2 linked regions of the Pseudophaeobacter arcticus DSM 23566 genome follow. The protein of the gene in region 1 interacts with the protein of each later gene in a pairwise test. Links are inferred from orthologs where the notes say so. Each region holds a gene or a part of one and is shown on either strand. Other genes may lie near its edges. The genes, in order: recO and recR.

What was found.
Region 2: the proteins of recO (region 1) and recR interact in binary tests that used the Escherichia coli proteins (3 or more experiments, as listed by UniProt). The link is inferred for Pseudophaeobacter arcticus DSM 23566 from one-to-one orthologs.

Annotation. Positions count from the first base shown.
Region 1 is NZ_KI421507.1:4,179,089-4,187,571, forward strand. What follows is about bases 410-3,366. They hold recO (DNA repair protein RecO), read left to right. Parts: upstream 410-1,499; coding sequence 1,500-2,234; downstream 2,235-3,366. Other genes in these bases: era (GTPase Era), read left to right, coding at 410-891; ARCT_RS0124695 (DUF1491 family protein), read left to right, coding at 1,016-1,345; ARCT_RS0124710 (SGNH/GDSL hydrolase family protein), read right to left, coding at 2,320-2,988; ARCT_RS0124715 (acyl-CoA dehydrogenase family protein), read right to left, coding at 3,243-3,366. In the rest of the region: more of era, read left to right, coding at 1-409; more of ARCT_RS0124715, read right to left, coding at 3,367-4,928; ARCT_RS0124720 (sulfite exporter TauE/SafE family protein), read left to right, coding at 5,089-5,856; ARCT_RS0124725 (cation diffusion facilitator family transporter), read left to right, coding at 5,922-6,818; dgt (dGTP triphosphohydrolase), read left to right, coding at 6,909-8,267; ARCT_RS0124735 (phosphoenolpyruvate carboxykinase), read right to left, coding at 8,350-8,483. UniProt on the Escherichia coli protein: Involved in DNA repair and RecF pathway recombination.
Region 2 is NZ_KI421507.1:3,221,316-3,229,598, forward strand. The notes cover bases 2,607-5,363. They hold recR (recombination mediator RecR), read left to right. Parts: upstream 2,607-3,563; coding sequence 3,564-4,163; downstream 4,164-5,363. Other genes in these bases: ARCT_RS0119920 (YbaB/EbfC family nucleoid-associated protein), read left to right, coding at 2,607-2,614; ARCT_RS0119925 (cold-shock protein), read right to left, coding at 2,770-2,976; ltaE (low-specificity L-threonine aldolase), read right to left, coding at 4,252-5,304. Also shown: ARCT_RS0119905 (DNA polymerase III subunit gamma/tau), read left to right, coding at 1-554; ARCT_RS0119910 (cysteine hydrolase family protein), read right to left, coding at 631-1,179; ARCT_RS0119915 (GlxA family transcriptional regulator), read left to right, coding at 1,260-2,195; more of ARCT_RS0119920, read left to right, coding at 2,270-2,606; ARCT_RS0119945 (DUF1013 domain-containing protein), read right to left, coding at 5,485-6,249; ARCT_RS0119950 (ribonuclease T2 family protein), read left to right, coding at 6,395-7,042; ARCT_RS0119955 (DUF2189 domain-containing protein), read left to right, coding at 7,334-8,191. UniProt on the Escherichia coli protein: May play a role in DNA repair. It seems to be involved in an RecBC-independent recombinational process of DNA repair. It may act with RecF and RecO.

The sequences.
Region 1 (8,483 bases):
GGGTTCGTCGCCCTGATCGGAGAGCCCAACGCGGGCAAATCCACTCTTCTCAACCGGATGGTCGGGGCCAAGGTCTCGATTGTCACCCATAAGGTCCAGACCACCCGCGCCCGGGTGCGCGGCGTTGCGATGGAAGGCGAGAGCCAGATTGTTTTTGTCGACACCCCCGGCCTGTTTCAGCCCCGCCGCCGTCTGGATCGCGCCATGGTCGCCGCGGCCTGGGGCGGCGCTGCCGATGCTGAAATTGTGCTGCTGCTGGTCGAGGCCCACCGTGGCATCACCGAAGGCGTGGAGCGCATTCTCGAAGGTCTCGCGGATGTGGCCCAGGGCCGGACCGTGGCCCTGGTGATCAACAAGATCGACCGGGTGCAATCCGAGGTGCTGCTTGGCCTTACCAAGGGCCTGAACGATCGCTTTGATTTTGCCGAAACCTTTTTGATCTCTGCCGAGCGTGGCCACGGGGTCGAGGTGCTGCGCAGCTGGCTGGCCAAGACGCTCCCCGAAGGTCCCTGGCTGTATCCCGAAGACCAGATCGCCGACCTGCCAATGCGGATGATCGCAGCAGAAATCACCCGTGAAAAGCTGACCCTGCGTTTGCACCAGGAGCTGCCCTACCAGATGACGGTCGAGACCGAAAACTGGGAAGAGCGCAAAGATGGCTCCGCCAAGATCGACCAGGTGATCTATGTGGTTCGCGATGGTCACAAAGGCATCGTTCTGGGCAAGCGCGGCGAAACCATCAAGGCGGTTTCGCAGGCCTCCCGCGAAGAGCTGACTGAGTTCCTGGGCCGCAAGGTGCATCTGTTCCTGCAGGTCAAAGTGCGCCCCAACTGGCTGGAAGAGGCCGAGCGCTACTCGGAAATGGGACTGGACTTCAAAGACGGCAACTAGGCGGGGCGCGCTCTGCACAGGGCGCGTACCACCCTTCATCTTTCCCTAAATATCTCCGCCGGAGGCTCCGGCGGCTGCCACAGATGCGGCGGCCTGCGGCGGGGATCACACCAGAGGCCCCGCAATGCCCCGACTGACCGCCCGTTTCTGGGTTGATGCCTATCTTGCACGTCTGCGGTTTCAGGAGATCCCTGGATTTGTCACTGCCCATGGCGATGACACCGCAGGCGCGGTGCTGGTCAAACTGAACACTCTGGACGGGCAGGCGCAGTCGTTTCACCGCTCCTACGATCTGATGAGCGGCGCGCGCAAATGGATTGAACATGCCAGCGGCGTCGAGGCCGATGTTGACGCCGCGATCCGGCGGCAGCAGGAATTTGATCCGGATCTCTGGGTGATCGAGGTCGAGGACCGCGCCGGCCGTCATCTGCTGGATGAACCGGGGCTGGAATAAGCCCAGTTTTGAATAAACCCGGTCTTGAATAAATCCGGTCTGGGCGCCCATCTGTCAAAGGCGATGGCGGGGCTTGCTGTTGCTCTGCTGTTCGGGTCTGATGGCCTGGGCTGGATCCGTCGGGGCCGGATCGCGCAACCAGGGGAGAACAGCAGTGGAATGGCGTGATCATGGCATTTTACTGTCCAGCCGTCGCCATGGGGAAACGGCAGTGATCATTGATGTCTTTACCGAGGCCCATGGCCGCCACGCCGGTATTGTGCATGGCGGTGCCAGCCGCAAAAAGGCGCCGGTGCTGCAACCGGGGGCGCAGCTGGATCTGTTGTGGCGGGCCCGGCTGGAGGATCACCTGGGCAGCTATCAGGCCGAACCGCTGCGCAGCCGTGCGGCTGCGGCCTTTTCTGGTCGTATGGCGCTGGCGGGGCTCAATGCGGTGACGGCTCTGTTGGGGTTTTGCCTGCCCGAGCGCGAAGCCTACCCGGACCTTTACAAACAGTCCGAGCAATTGCTGGATCTTCTGGAGCAGGCCGAGCTCTGGCCCCTGGCCTATCTGCGCTGGGAAATGGCCCTGCTCAAGGAGATGGGGTTTGGGCTTGATCTCAGCGCCTGCGCGGTGTCCGGGCGCAATGAGGATCTGGCCTATATCTCGCCAAGGACGGGGCGGGCGGTGTCTGTGCAGGAGGCCGGGCAATGGGTCGACCGCCTGTTGCCGCTGCCGCCGGTCCTGCGCGGGATAGGCAATGCCGCGGATCATGAGGTGGCGCAGGGGCTGCAGACCACCGGGTTTTTTCTGTCAGAGCGGCTGGCGCCCAGTCTGGGGAACCAACCGCTGCCCCAGGCCCGCAGCAGGTTTATTGACGCATTCATGCGCCGATTGCCGGGCAGTTGAAGCTTTATAGGCGCGCCAGGTCAGGAAACGGCGCTGCTGGGCGGGGCCACCCCTAGCCCGGCTCTCTTCTTGTCGACTGCCGGGGTTATTCCGGCTGTGTTGCCCCTGTGATCAGGTCCACAATCCGGGTGGCAATTGCATCGCTTCCCTTGACCGAGGGGTGGATCATATCAAAGGCGTGGTAGCTGCGATCCCCATGCGGCACCAGATCGGCCAGAGACAGGAAATAGACGCCGTCGTCACGGGCCGCCATCCGGGCTGCGCGCCGATCCAGCTCTTCGCCTTCGTCCTTGCAGTATTCAATGGGAGAGCCGAGTCCGGGGCTGCGCAGATAGCCGGTGTAGATCACCTTTGCCCCCTTGTTGCGCAACCGGGTCACAAGGTCAGGAATTGCGCCGCTGCTGCCATCCCCGGAGGCCAGCCGGTCCATCTTGCGCCGACATGCGGTGCAGCCACAGCCCAGCCACAGATCATTGCCGCCGCCATTCAGCACCACCCAGTCCCAATCGCCTGCACCCTTGGGCATTTGTTTGGGAATACTCAATCCGGCTGCCCCACTGACGGGCAGGCGATAGATCATTCGTGCCGCAGAAACCGAGCGATCCGTGACCTCGACCTGCAGACGTTTCTCCATCACGTCTGAGACCGCGCGCTGGGACGTGCCATTCCAGGCCATCAGCGAATCGCCCATCACCAGAACCCCGCTTTTGGGGTTCTGGGGCGCGCGCTCACCACAGCCGGAAAGGGCAAGCATGGCACAGAAAATATAGAATAACCGAGACAGAAATTGAGGCATGGGCACGGGGCTCACTTGGGTTGGAACTGAGGTTCTGAATGCAATCGCACCGGGTGTCGTTAACCAATAAAAAGCATCAAGGCAGAGGGTAAGGCAAAGCCGGGGCATTTTGGGGGCAGCAGGCCTGATGTGGAGATCGCGTCGAAGAGGCGCCAGGAACAAAAATGCCCGACCAATGGCCGGGCATTTTCAGGGGTCTTGCAGCAAAGGGGTCAGGCCAGCAGGCGGCGCGCAATGACCTGTGCCTGAATTTCCGCAGCCCCTTCAAAGATATTCAGGATCCGTGCATCACAGAGCACCCGGCTGATTTTATACTCCAGCGCAAAACCATTGCCGCCATGGATCTGCAGGCCGTTGTCGGCGGCGGCCCAGGCAACACGGGCGCCCAGCAGTTTTGCCATGCCGGCTTCCAGATCGCAGCGATGGCCGTGATCCTTTTCCCAGGCGGAAAAATAGGTCAGCTGACGCGCGACCATGATCTCGACCGCCATCATCGCCAGCTTGCCAGAGACGCGGGGGAAGTTGATCAGGCTCTTGCCGAACTGTTTGCGGTCCTGGGCGTATTGCATGGCGATATCCAGCGCCGACTGGGCCACGCCGATGGCGCGGGCCGCCGTCTGGATCCGGGCGCTCTCAAAGGTCTCCATCAGCTGTTTAAAGCCCTTGCCTTCGACACCGCCCAGCAGGTTTGCCTGTTTCACGGCAAATCCGTCAAAGGCCAGTTCGTATTCTTTCATGCCGCGATAGCCCAGAACTTCGATCTCGCCGCCAGTCATGCCGGGGGTGGGGAAGGGCTCCGCATCGGTGCCGGGGGTTTTTTCCGCCAGGAACATCGACAGGCCTCGGTGATCGGTGGTGTCGGGGTCGGTGCGCGCCAGCAGGGTCATCACATGGGTGCGGGCCGCATGGGTGATCCAGGTCTTGTTGCCGGTGACCTCATAGTCGCCCGCCGCGTTTTTCACCGCACGGGTGCGCAACGAGCCAAGGTCGGAACCGGTGTTTGGCTCGGTGAAAACAGCCGTCGGCAGGATCTCGGCGCTGGCGATCTTGGGCAGCCACTGCTCTTTCTGCTCATCCGTGCCACCACAAAGGATCAGCTCAGCAGCGATTTCCGAGCGGGTGGCAAGAGAGCCCACACCGATGTAGCCACGCGACAGCTCTTCGGAGACCACAACCATCGAGGCCTTGGAGAGGCCAAAGCCGCCAAATTCTTCCGGGATGGTCAGGCCAAAGACGCCCATCTCGGCCAGCTCTTCGATGACCTCCATCGGGATCAGCTCATCCTTCAGGTGCCAGTCGTGGGCGTGGGGCTCGACCTTGTCCGAGGCATAGCGGCGGAACTGATCGCGGATCATTTCCAGCTCTTCTTCCAGACCCGAGGCGCCAAACATGGTGGCCCCGGCCTGCTCTTGCATCATTTCGGCCAGACGGCTGCGTGCGGCCTGGGTATTGCCAGCCTCGGTGAGGGTCACAACAGCCTCGGTGCGCAGTGCGGTCCAGGCCTCCTGACCAAGGCCAAGATCCTGAAGGCGCAGAATTTCACCCTGGTTCATCTGGATGCCGCCCTGAACCTGCGCCAGATATTCGCCAAAGGCGATCTGGTGGATCAGCTGTTCCATCTCGCCAAAGGCGCCATCGCTTTGCAGTTTGTCGGCCCAGTGCTGCATCTGGCGCAGCGAGTAGACATAGGTGGCAAGCCAGGACAGCCCGTGCGCGGCGGTCTGGTTTTCTTCGATCAGCTGGCCCGAAACACGGCCCTCTTGGGTGACCAGATTGCGCACCGCAGTCCGGGCGGCCTCCAGGGTCGCTTCGAGGGGAGCAATTGCTGCGCCGGTGAGTGTCAGCAGATCGGGGAGCACAATCGGTTTCATTTGCAGGTCCTGTCCGTCATGAGCCATTGAATCACGTCCTTCTTTGGTCGCTAAGGTGGTAAATCACTTTGCAGGTGCAGCGCAACAAAAATACGCCGCACTGCGGCAAAATGATAAAAAGTTGCGTGACGGAAATTTACGCTGCACCGTGGTTCTCTCTGCGCCAATGGGATGATAGGGCAGGGGCATGGACCAGTTTTTCTCGCTTCTCTCTGCCACTGATTTGGCCTTTGCCTTTGCTATTGCCCTGCTTGCAGGCACGGTAAAGGGCATGGTGGGTTTTGCCCTGCCGATGATTCTGGTCTCGGGGTTGAGCCTGTTTATCGCACCCGAGCTGGCGCTGGCGGGGCTGATCCTGCCAACCCTGGTGACCAACTGGATGCAGGCGTTGCGACAGGGGGGCGGGGCGGCCTTTGCCTCGCTGCAACGGTTTCGCCTGTTCCTGCTGGCCGGGCTGGTCTTTTTGCTGCTCAGCGCCCAGATGGTACGGGTGCTGCCACAGCAGGTGATGTTCCTGGCCATTGGTGCGCCGGTGACCCTGTTTGTATTATTGCAGCTGTTGGGGGTGCCCCTGACCCTGGCCAAGCCGACACCACGGGTTGAGGTCATGGTTGGCGCCTTTGCCGGGTTGATCGGCGGTGTTTCCGGCGTCTGGGGGCCACCCACGGTGGCCTATCTGACGGCGCTGGGAACCGAAAAAAGCGAACAGATCCGGGTGCAGGGGGTGATCTACGGCATGGGCGCCTTTGCCCTGTTGTTTGCCCATATGGGGTCGGGTGTGATGCGCATCGAGACCCTGCCGTTTTCGATCCTGCTGATTGTCCCGGCAGTGCTGGGCATGTGGATTGGCGGCATGTTGCATGACCGCATTGATCAAAGAGTTTTTAAGCAAGCCACGTTAATTGTTCTGCTTCTGGCCGGGCTCAATCTGTTGCGTCGCGGGTTGATGTTGTAGGCTGGCCGTGTTGGCCGACAGGCCGGTCTGGCAGGCAGGGGTAACCAAGGAACACTAAAAGCGCAATGCAGCGGATGAATGCAGAACGACTGGCTTCGGGCACAATCCTGATTGCCGTGTTGGTGCTGGGCCTGAAACTGGTGGCCTGGTGGCTGACGGATTCGGTGGCACTGCTGTCGGACGCGCTGGAGTCGTTTGTCAATGTTGGCGGTGCGGTGATGGCCTGGATGGCGGTGCACTACGCCAAAAAGCCCGCAGATGTCGGCCATCCCTTTGGCCACTATAAGGCCGAGTATTTCTCGGCTGTTCTCGAAGGTATCATGATCATCATCGCAGCGCTGCTGATTGTTCAGCAGTCGGTGCAGGCGCTCGGCAATCTAAGCGAGACGGCAGAGTGGGGCCGCGCCGGGCTGCTGGTCAACGGGGCTGCCCTGGTGTTGAACCTGCTTTGGGCGCGGCTGCTGATCACCCGGGGCGGGGCGCTCAACTCTCCGGCGCTGATCGCCGGCGGGCGCCACCTGATGAGCGATGTCTGGACCTCGGTTGGGGTTTTATTCGGGCTGGTGCTGGCGATGGTGACCGGATGGGCCATATTAGACCCGCTTTTGGCGCTCTTGGTGGCGGTAAATATCCTGCGCGAAGGCTACGGCGTTGTTGCCTCCTCGGTGAATGGGTTGATGGATTCCGCCGCCCCCGAGGAAGAGCGGGCCCGGATCGAAGAGGTGTTGCATCACGCGGCTGCGGGGGCTTTGCAGGTGCATGGGCTGAAAACCCGCCGTGCCGGTGTCGCCCTGTTTGTCGAATGCCACATGGTGGTGGAGGGCACGATGACGGTGCAGGCCTCTCACACGATCTGTGACCGCATCGAAGAGCGCATCCAGACCAGCTTTCCAGAGGCGCAGGTCACCATTCACGTGGAACCCGAACATAAGCTGGAACCATCGGGCATCGCCCCGGTGTAGGGCGGCCTGTGAAGCGTTTGCATTTTGCCGCGCGCTCCCGTTTAACCGCCCCATAGAGAGTGGCAGTCACGGGAGTTGGGCGCGATGGCGATGGAATGGGACAGGTTGTTGAATGCGGGGCGTCTGTGCCGCCCGGAGTATACCGAGGACCCTGGCCGTCCGGCCTATGTGCAGGACTATGATCGCATCCTGTTCTCAGAGCCTTTTCGTCGGTTGGCGCAAAAGACCCAGGTGCATCCGCTCTATGAGCATGACCATGTGCACCACCGGATGATCCACTCGCTGGAGACAGCCAGTGCCGGGCGCTCGCTAGGTGTGCTGGCGGGGCAGGCGATGCTGGAGCAGGGCCATATCACCGAGGCGCAGCGCGAGGTGATTGCCGGCACGGTTCAGGCGGCCTGTCTGGTGCATGACATCGGCAATCCGCCCTTTGGTCATTCCGGCGAGGACAGCATTGGCCAGTGGTTTGCGACGCAGTTTCAGACGGGGAACGGCGTTGCCAGAGCGGTGCCAGCGGCCCGGCAGGCGGAGTTTGAGGCCTTTGAGGGCAATGCCCAGGGCTTTCGCATCGCGGCGGCCCTGGAAATGGCGCGGCGCGACGGCGGCATGCGCCTGTCCTATGCGACCCTTGCGGCATTTATGAAATACCCCTGCACCGCCGAGGCACAGAAACTGGCGCGGCAGGGCAGCAACGGGAGCTATGTGGGGCTCAAGAAATTTGGTGTCTTTGGGTCAGAGGCGGCATTGTTTGCCGAGGTGGCCGAGGCAACAGGGCTGCGCAGTGACGGCGCCGGGCCGGGCAAATACTGGCGGCGCCACCCGCTGGCCTTCCTTGTCGAAGCGGCGGATGACATCTGCTATCGGATCCTGGATCTGGAAGACGCCGCCACGGTGGGCGATCTCGGCACCGGCCAGGTCATCGACTGTCTGGAAATGATTGCAGGTAAGCCGAACCGGGCGGATGACGCGGCGATGACAGCGCGCGAAATTGTGGCGATGCGCCGGGCCAGCGCCATCCATCAGGCGATCATAGCTGCGGTTGCCGCCTTTATGGACAATTACGATGCCATTATGGCTGGTGAGTTCAACGAAGGTCTGATGGAGGTCTCCTCAAAGGCGGAGGCCTTTGACCAGATGAAAGAGATTTCAAACGCACGGATCTTTACGGCGCGGCGCAAGACCGAGCTGGAGATTGCCGGGCGTCAGGTGATCTTTGCGGTGCTGGAGCATTTTCACGGGCTTTATGGCGATCTGCGCGCCTGTGATTGGGATGTGGAGAGGTTTCTGGCCGACCATGGGTATTGGGCCAAATTGGTGCGGGCGGTAGATCTGGACCTGCGCGGCATTACGGACGAATATTCGGCGATGCATAGCCTGGCGGATTTTGTCTCCGGCATGACCGACCGCTATGCGGTGAAGGTGCGGGACATGGTGGCAGGGCGGATCTGAAACCGCCTCCAAATCAGAGTATTCAGACCCAAAAAAACCCGGCCAGTGGCCGGGTTTTCCATTTCTGCGGTGACACCGGGCCTTAGCTGATCGCGGCGGCTTTTACGTCTTCGTCGATAAAGGGCAGATACTGCTCGAAGTTGTTGGCGAACATTTCAACCAGTTTGGCGGCCTGTTTGTCATAGGCGGCCTGATCGTCCCAGGTGCGGCGCGGGT
Region 2 (8,283 bases), 960 kb from region 1 along the record:
CTGCGTCAGGTGGCGGTGCGCCGGGCGGAGGACCCACCATGGTATCCGGTGGCGCGCCGGTTGCGCAGGGCGGCAATGGCACCGCAACAGCGCTGGCACCAGAGACCCTTCAGGCCCTCGCCCGTTATCCAAGTTTTGAACATGTGGTCGACCTGATCCGTCAGCGACGCGACGGGTTGCTGCTGGAATATGTAAAGACCTATCTGCGCTTGGTCTCTTACCAGCCGGGACGCATTGCCATCCAGCCAACGGCGGACGCGCCCAAGGATCTGGCGGCCAGATTGGGGCAACAGCTGCAAAACTGGACCCAGGCCCGCTGGATCATCTCGCTGGAAAACGACGGCGGTGGCGACACCATCACCGAGCTGGAAAACGCCGCCGAAAATGCCCTGCGTGCCAAGGCCAGCGAACACCCGCTGGTGCAGGCCGTGCTGGCGAGCTTTCCCAAGGCCAAGATCACCCGCATCCGCACCGCACAGGAGCTCGCCGCTGAAGTCGAAGCCGAGGCCCTGCCAGAGGTGGAAGACGAATGGGATCCCTTTGAAGAAGACTAACCCTGTCTGCCACCTCCTGCCGCAGCGCAGATCTACGCTACGGCAAGGGCAGGCCTGGTGAATGCCCCAAAATGCGTCAGTTTTTCAGCAGCTCAGCGGTTGAAACAACCCGCGCATAGCTCATGGCTAAGGGCGCCATAAAGGCCGCATGAACCTGCTGGGCGCTCAGCTCAACGCCGCCAAACGCCATGGCCCGTGCGGCACAGGCATCTTCTGCCAGGGTGATGTCAAAGCCAAGATCACGCCCCGCCCGTGCTGTGGCATCAATGCACATCTGGCTCATGGCGCCACAGAGGGTCAGTGCCTCAATCCCGGCCTCTTGCAACAGGTCCGACAGGCCCGTGTCGAGAAAACTATTGGGCCGCGCCTTGGTCAAAATCGGCTCATCTGCGGTGGGGGCAACCGCGCTGTGAATTTCTGCCCCGCGGCTGCCCGGACGAAAGAACGGAGCCTCAGCCGAAGGGTTTTCATGGCGAATATGAACCACCATCTGGCCAGCCTCACGCGCTGCGGCAAGCAGAGACGCGGCATTTTCAGCCGCCTGCTCCATCGCATGCAGCTCCCAGTCCCCGCCTGGGAAATAGTCGTTCTGAATGTCCACCAACAACAATGCAGTCTTGCTCATCTTGAGCCTCCTTTTGATATCATGACCTCAGTAATGCCAGGGCTTGACTGCAGAACACATTGGCGCGTACGACAATAGATATGCAGGAACGGCCAAATATCTCACTTGCGCTGGTTGATTATCCCGGGGTGCAGAAATCCGCGCTTTGGGGGCTGGCGGATCTGTTTTCACTGGTGCCGCGCCTGGCCCCGGATGTGCCAGGGCCAGAAATCACCCTGGTGACCGCCGCGACCCCACCCGACAGGGACTTCACAGCCTTTGTGTTTCCGCCATCTCTGGAGCAGCAGCGGGGCACCCCGGGCGACCCGCTTGCCGACTGGGCGCACTCCCAGCACCGCAGAGGGGCGATTGCCTGTTCGGTCTGCGCCGGCGCCTTTTGGCTGGGGGCCGCAGGCCTGTTGCAGGGACGCCCCGCCACCACCCACTGGGCATTGGAGCAGGAATTTCAGACCAGGTTTCCACAGGTGGACCTGCAGGCAGAAGAGATCCTGATTGATGATCACGATGTGATCACCGCCGGCGGGCTTATGGCCTGGCTGGATCTGGGCCTTCACCTCGTCGGGCTATGGTACGGGCCAGGCATGGTGTCAAAACTGTCGCGGCATCTTCTGGTCGACCCGGCGGGGCGGGCGCAGCGGCATTACTCCAGCTTTCGCCCCAACCGCAGCCATGGCAACAGCGGCATCCTGAAGGCCCAGCGCCACATGGAGCAACATCTTGCCACGCCCCTGGCCAGCGCCGACCTGGCACAGGTTGCCGGCATGAGCCTGCGCAGTTTCAGCCGCCATTTTGACCGCGCCACCGGCTATACGCCAGCGGCATATCTTCAAAGTCTGCGCATTGAAAAGGCCCGCAACCGGCTGGAGCAAAGCACAGCCACGGTTGCAGAGATTTCCTGGGCCGTCGGCTATGCGGATCTGCCTGCCTTTTCGCGCGCCTTCAAATCGGTCACGGGCCTCACCCCCGGCGCCTATCGCGACCGGTTTCGCATCGCGCCACAGTCTCGCAAGCCATAGATCGAGAGCTTACCCTTGTGCGCGTGGCCCTGGCTTCGTATTTAGAACCCAACAGAACTTTTAGGAGAGATCCAATGCTCAAAGGCCTCGGCGGTCTTGGCGACATGGCCAAGATGATGAAATCGGCACAGGAACTGCAGACCAAAATGGCAGAGATGCAGGAAGAGCTGCACAATGTCATGGTGGTTGGCGAAGCAGGGGCCGGCTTGGTCAAGGCCACGGCCTCGGCCAAGGGGGAGCTGAAAGAGCTCGACATTGATCCGTCGATCTTTTCCGGTGATGACAAGGAAGTTGTCGAGGACCTGATCCTGGCGGCGATCAAGGATGCCCAGTCCAAGGCGGCGCTGAAGGCACAGGAAGAAATGAAAAACCTGACCGAGAGCATGGGCCTGCCCAAGGATATCAAGCTGCCTTTCTAACAGCGCAGCACATGATCGAACCTGAAAAGGCGCCCCCAAGGGGGCGCCTTTTTATGTGTCTGCAGCTTTGGCTCTTTGGTCTTTCGCCAATGCCAAAAGAAAAACGCGGCCCCCAAAAGGAGACCGCGTTTTCAGAATTCTGGCTCGGAAAAGGCTTACGCCAGTTCGAGGTTCACAGCGGACTCACGACCGTCGCGGCCGGGTTCGATGTCAAAAGTCACTTTCTGGTTGTCGGCCAGACCGGTCAGACCGGAACGCTCAACAGCAGAAATGTGAACAAATACGTCTTTGCTGCCGCCATCGGGTGCAATGAAGCCGAAGCCTTTGGTCGAGTTAAACCATTTTACGGTGCCTGAAGCCATGTCCGTAATCTCCTATTAAATGCTGCCCGCGTTGGTGCGGCAGCCCGGCGTGGTAGGTCTGGATCGAAGACTGAACGCCGTAAACGGGAGACAGTGGGTCGAAAAAGAAAAACGTTAGCAGTGCCTATATGCGCGGAGGTTGATTTTTTTTCAAGGGTGAATATACGTTCAAGGCTGGTTAGCACCTATGCAAACAGACAGGGGAGGTGGTCAGGGGCAGCCCCCATCGCGCCGAAACCCCAGAAAATCAGCGTTTGCGCCCAGCCCGCTGCATTCTGCCCTGCCCCGTCGCTGTTCATTCACCAACCCGCCCGCAGCCAATGGTGCCCAGGTTTTTTTTGGCCTTTGACGCAAATAGCGGGAAACTGCCTGGCTGAAACACATGATGCCAGGGCTTTTAGGGGTTTTTCGGGGCCTGGCCGCCCCCCGTCGCCAGCTTGATTCGAAATCCTGTTTCGGCAAATTGCCCACCCCGCCCCTGGTGGACGAGGCCGGCCCCGGAAACAAAGCCCAGGCAGTTGGGCCATGGGCCTTGCAGCGCCCGGGTGCTTTGCGCCTATATGTACCAATCGCAAAGGACCCAAGACATGAACGACGACAGCATCAGCGAGATCGAGCATTTGATTGCCCTGATGGCAAAACTCCCCGGCATGGGGCCGCGTTCGGCCCGTCGGGCGGTGCTGCATCTTATCCGCAAACGGGCGCTGCTGCTTACCCCGCTTGCCGAAAGTCTGGGACAGGTGGCGACCAGTGCCCGCGAATGCCTGAACTGCGGCAATGTCGGCACCCGTGACATTTGCGGGATCTGCACCGATGAGAGGCGCGCCAATGGAGAGATCTGCGTGGTCGAAACCGTCTCGGATCTTTGGGCGATGGAGCGGGCCGCGAGCTTTAAGGGCCGGTATCACGTGTTGGGCGGCACCCTGTCAGCGCTGGATGCCATTGGCCCCGAAGACCTGCGCATCCCGCGACTGGTGGACCGGGTCGCCAGCGAAGGGGTGCGCGAGGTCATTTTGGCACTCAACGCCACCATCGACGGCCAGACCACAGCCCATTACATCGCCGACCAGCTGGAGGATCAGGTGCAGCTCACCACGCTGGCACAGGGCGTACCAATTGGCGGTGAGCTGGACTACCTGGATGACGGTACAATCATTGCCGCTCTCAAAGCCCGCAAACAGCTCTGAGGTCAAAATCGCGACGACAATTACCGATGTGACTGGTTGCCTCCGCCTCCTCCGTCCGCTTCCTCCGGCAGGCGACCCTGTCTGGGCATCAGCCGTAAAACTGCCGTAAGGCCTGCGTCACCAGGTCCAGCCCTGCGTCGCTGACATCACGGTGCAACACCAATCGGATCGGCCCCGTTTCACCGGCGCCAATTACCACGCCGCTCTCGGCCAAATGCGCCTGAAGGTCGGTGTTTCGCCCGTCGCCGGGGGTAAAGAACACCATGTTGCTGGCCTGGGTTACCGCGCCACATTCCAGGCTCCGAAGGGTTGCAGCCAGCGCTGCGGCCCTCGCGTGGTCTTCGCTCAGACGGGCAACATTGTGGTCCAGCGCATAAAGCCCCGCAGCCGCCAATAGACCAGACTGCCGCATGCCACCGCCCAGCATCTTGCGCCAGCGGCGCGCCTTGCGGATCAGATCCCTGGGGCCCACCAGAACCGACCCCGCCGGCGTGCCAAGACCTTTGGAGAGGCAAATCGAAATGGTGTCAGGGATCCGCGCCAGATCCTGCTCTGCACATCCCAGTTCCGCGATCGCGTTAAAAAACCGGGCCCCGTCCAGATGAACCGCCAGCCCGGCCTGGCGCGCAGTGTCGGCGGCGGCTTGGGTCTGCGCCAACGAGACAGCCTGGCCGTTATGGGTGTTCTCCAGCGACAGCAACCGGCTGATTGCCATGTGGCTGTCATCGGGCTTTATCGCAGCGCCAATTGCATCCGGGTGCAAACTGCCATCCGCCTGGATCGGCAGCGGGCAAAGCGCAATACCGCCCAGCACCGAAGCCCCGGCGGCCTCGTATTTGTTCACATGGTAGTCAACGCCCACCAGGATCTCTTCACCGCGGCCACAATGGGCCAGCAGCGCTACCAGATTGCTTTGGGTTCCGGTGGGCAGCAATAGCCCTGCCTCTTTGCCCAGACGTTCGGCAAGCAGGGCCTCAAGCCGGTTGACGGACGGATCCTCGCCATAGACATCATCGCCAAGATCCGCCGCTGCAATTGCAGCCATCATGCCTGCATCGGGCCGGGTCACTGTATCGCTGCGCAAATCACACAGCGGCTGATTGCGCCCCAAACCGGGGGACGTGCCTGCATATTGGTTCACCTTGCGCTCTCCTGTAACTGGTCAGTGTGAAACTAGGGGCGGGCAGGCGCAAAAACAAAGAGATTATTGTTTCGGTCACAATGATCCCCCACAGGCGCAAGACATGCAAATCAGACATGCCAAAAAGGCCACACCCGGCGGGCATGGCCTTTGAAAGTCTATGTATCAGGGTAGATGATATTAGCCGCGTGGGTCGTCCGAATTGTCTTCGTCGTCCTCGTCATCCGCATCGGGAAGGTTAAAGAAACTATCCGCATCCGCCATCGGATTATTTGAGGGACGTTCATTGCCGCCACCCAGGGTAAAGCTTTCGAGACCTTCGATCCCGGCAGGCATCTTGGGCTCTGAATCCATACCCAGAGACTGCTCGGTGGAGACCAGCTTGCGGCGCTCGTCATCGTTCATCACGCCGCCTTCGGCGGCCTTCTTCGCGGCGGCCTTTTGCACAATCGCGTCCAGTTCGGACTGCTTGCACAGACCCAGAGCAACCGGGTCAATTGGCTGCATGTTGGAAATGTTCCAGTGGGTGCGCTCGCGGATCGACTGGATCGTCGGCTTGGTGGTGCCAACCAGTTTGGCAATCTGAGCATCCGACAGTTCGGGGTGGAACTTTACCAGCCAGAGAATCGAATTGGGCCGGTCCTGGCGCTTGGACAGGGGCGTGTAGCGCGGGCCACGGCGTTTTTCTTCGCCTGCAGCTGCGGCGTTGAATTTAAGCTTCAGCTTGTACAGCGGGCTGGCCTCGGCCTTGTCGATTTCATCCTGGGTCAGCTGATTGTTGGTCACCGGGTCAAAGCCTTTGACACCCGTAGCGACATCCCCATCCGCAATGCCCTGAATTTCCAACTCGTGCATGCCGACGAAATCCGCAATCTGCTTGAAGCTGATCGTTGTATTGTCCACCAGCCACACGGCGGTTGCCTTGGCCATCAATGGTTTTGCCATGTGCTCATCTCCTAAACTGCACCTTGTCCCAACATACAACTTCCCCGCCGCCTGAATTAGGCTGCCCCGGTGATTTGGGGTCGGTTTCCATTGTCGGGGAACTTCAGTCCTATATAGTCGCGCTGTTTTCATAAGGAAAGAGGCGATGCGCAGGTTCTTGTTCGCAGCTATTTTGGCTCTCACCGGGGGATTTGCCCCTGCCGCCTGGGCAGATGGCGAAAAATCAGGTGAGTTCGACTATTACGTATTGGCGCTCAGCTGGTCGCCCAACTGGTGTGAGATCGAAGGCGACGCCAAGAGATCCGATCAATGTGACCCGCGCCATGACCATGGCTGGACCCTGCACGGGCTCTGGCCGCAGTTTCATCGCGGCTGGCCCACATATTGCAACACCCCAGAGGCCCCGCCCCGGCGCAGTGATACAGCACAAATGGCTGATATCATGGGAACTCCCGGTCTTGCCTGGCACCAATGGAAGAAACACGGCAGCTGCTCTGGCCTCAGCGCGCAGGCCTATCTGGACCTGTCGCGCGCGGCCTATGACAGCATCAACCGGCCAGCGATCTTTCGCAAGCTGGAGCGCCCTGTGACCCTGCCTGCGACATTGGTGGAGCAGGCGTTTTTGCAAGCCAACCCGCAGTTTGATGCCGACAGCGTCACCGTGACCTGCCGCGATCATCACATCCAAGAGGTCCGCCTGTGCCTGTCGCGCGATATGCAGCCGGTGCCCTGTGGGCGCGATGTAATCAAGGATTGTTCGCTAAAGGATGCCCTTTTTACACCAGTTCGGTGACAGGAGAATCGGACCGGTCGTCACCTTTGCCCTACTCAATCTGGCTGCCCCTTGCGGCGTCAGGGGCTTGCTGTTTGCCCGGCCTGGCGCGTTGGTTTCTTTTGTACCAAAGCTGATATCTCGCACGCGCGCCCCTGTGGCAGGCCTGTGACCTGGGCTTGTGAAGGCCGGTAAACTGGATGTGATCACGCTATGTGCTAGATCTTGGTAATATGGGTCCTGTGCCGCATTGGCGCGGCTTTGCGGCATTCTTGATCCGGGCCCTCATATGGGATGAACGGGAGCACGCACATGGCACATACAATCGGAAATCCGCTCAGCTGGCTGGCACAGCATCTGGGCTTAACCTCGGCGCATGTCTCGGATTCGGTGGCACACCTGGGCAGCGATGAGACCACCGCCCACCCCGAGGTAAATCACCTGGAAATGTCGGACCTGCGGGCTGCGCTGAAGGCTGGGGTCAAGGATTTTGCCGCCTGCCGCAGCGATGCGATGTTTCTGATCCTGTGCTACCCGTTGATCGGCCTTGGCCTGGTGATCATGAGCCTGCACGTCAACATGCTGCCACTGATCTTTCCGATGATCCTGGGCTTTGCCCTGCTGGGCCCTGCGGCCTCTGTCGGGCTGTATATCATGTCGGCGCGCCGGGCTGCCGGTTTCACCCCGCGCTGGGGCGATGCCTTTGAGGTGCTGCGCTCTCCGGCGCTGCTGTCGGTTCTGACCCTTGGGTTTTACCTTGCAGCGCTGTTCACGGCTTGGCTGATGGTGGCGAATGCGATCTACAACCACACCCTCGGTCCCGAGGCGCCAAGTTCTCTCAGCTCTTTCCTGCTTTCCATCGTGCAACAGCCCGAGGGCTGGCAAATGGTCTTTTGGGGCGGGCTGATTGGCGCAGTCTTTGCCATCACTGCCCTGGCGGTCAGCCTCGTCTCCTTTCCGCTGCTGCTAGAGCGCAATGTCGGCCTGCCCATTGCCGTCACCACCTCGGCCAGACTGGTGCGGAAGAACCCACGCGTGACCCTGACCTGGGGGGCCTTTGTGGCGCTGGCGATTTTCCTCGGCTCCCTGCCTGCCTTTGCCGGGCTGGTGCTGGTGATTCCAATCCTGGGACATGCCAGTTGGCATCTCTATCGGCGCGCGGTGCGCTGAGACCCTCCTCCTCTTACGCTGCTGGGGACAGCCGAGGAGGTGTCGCCCGGGGCGCCCACCGGGTGGTGCCTGGCCGTCCCCACCGTCCCCCC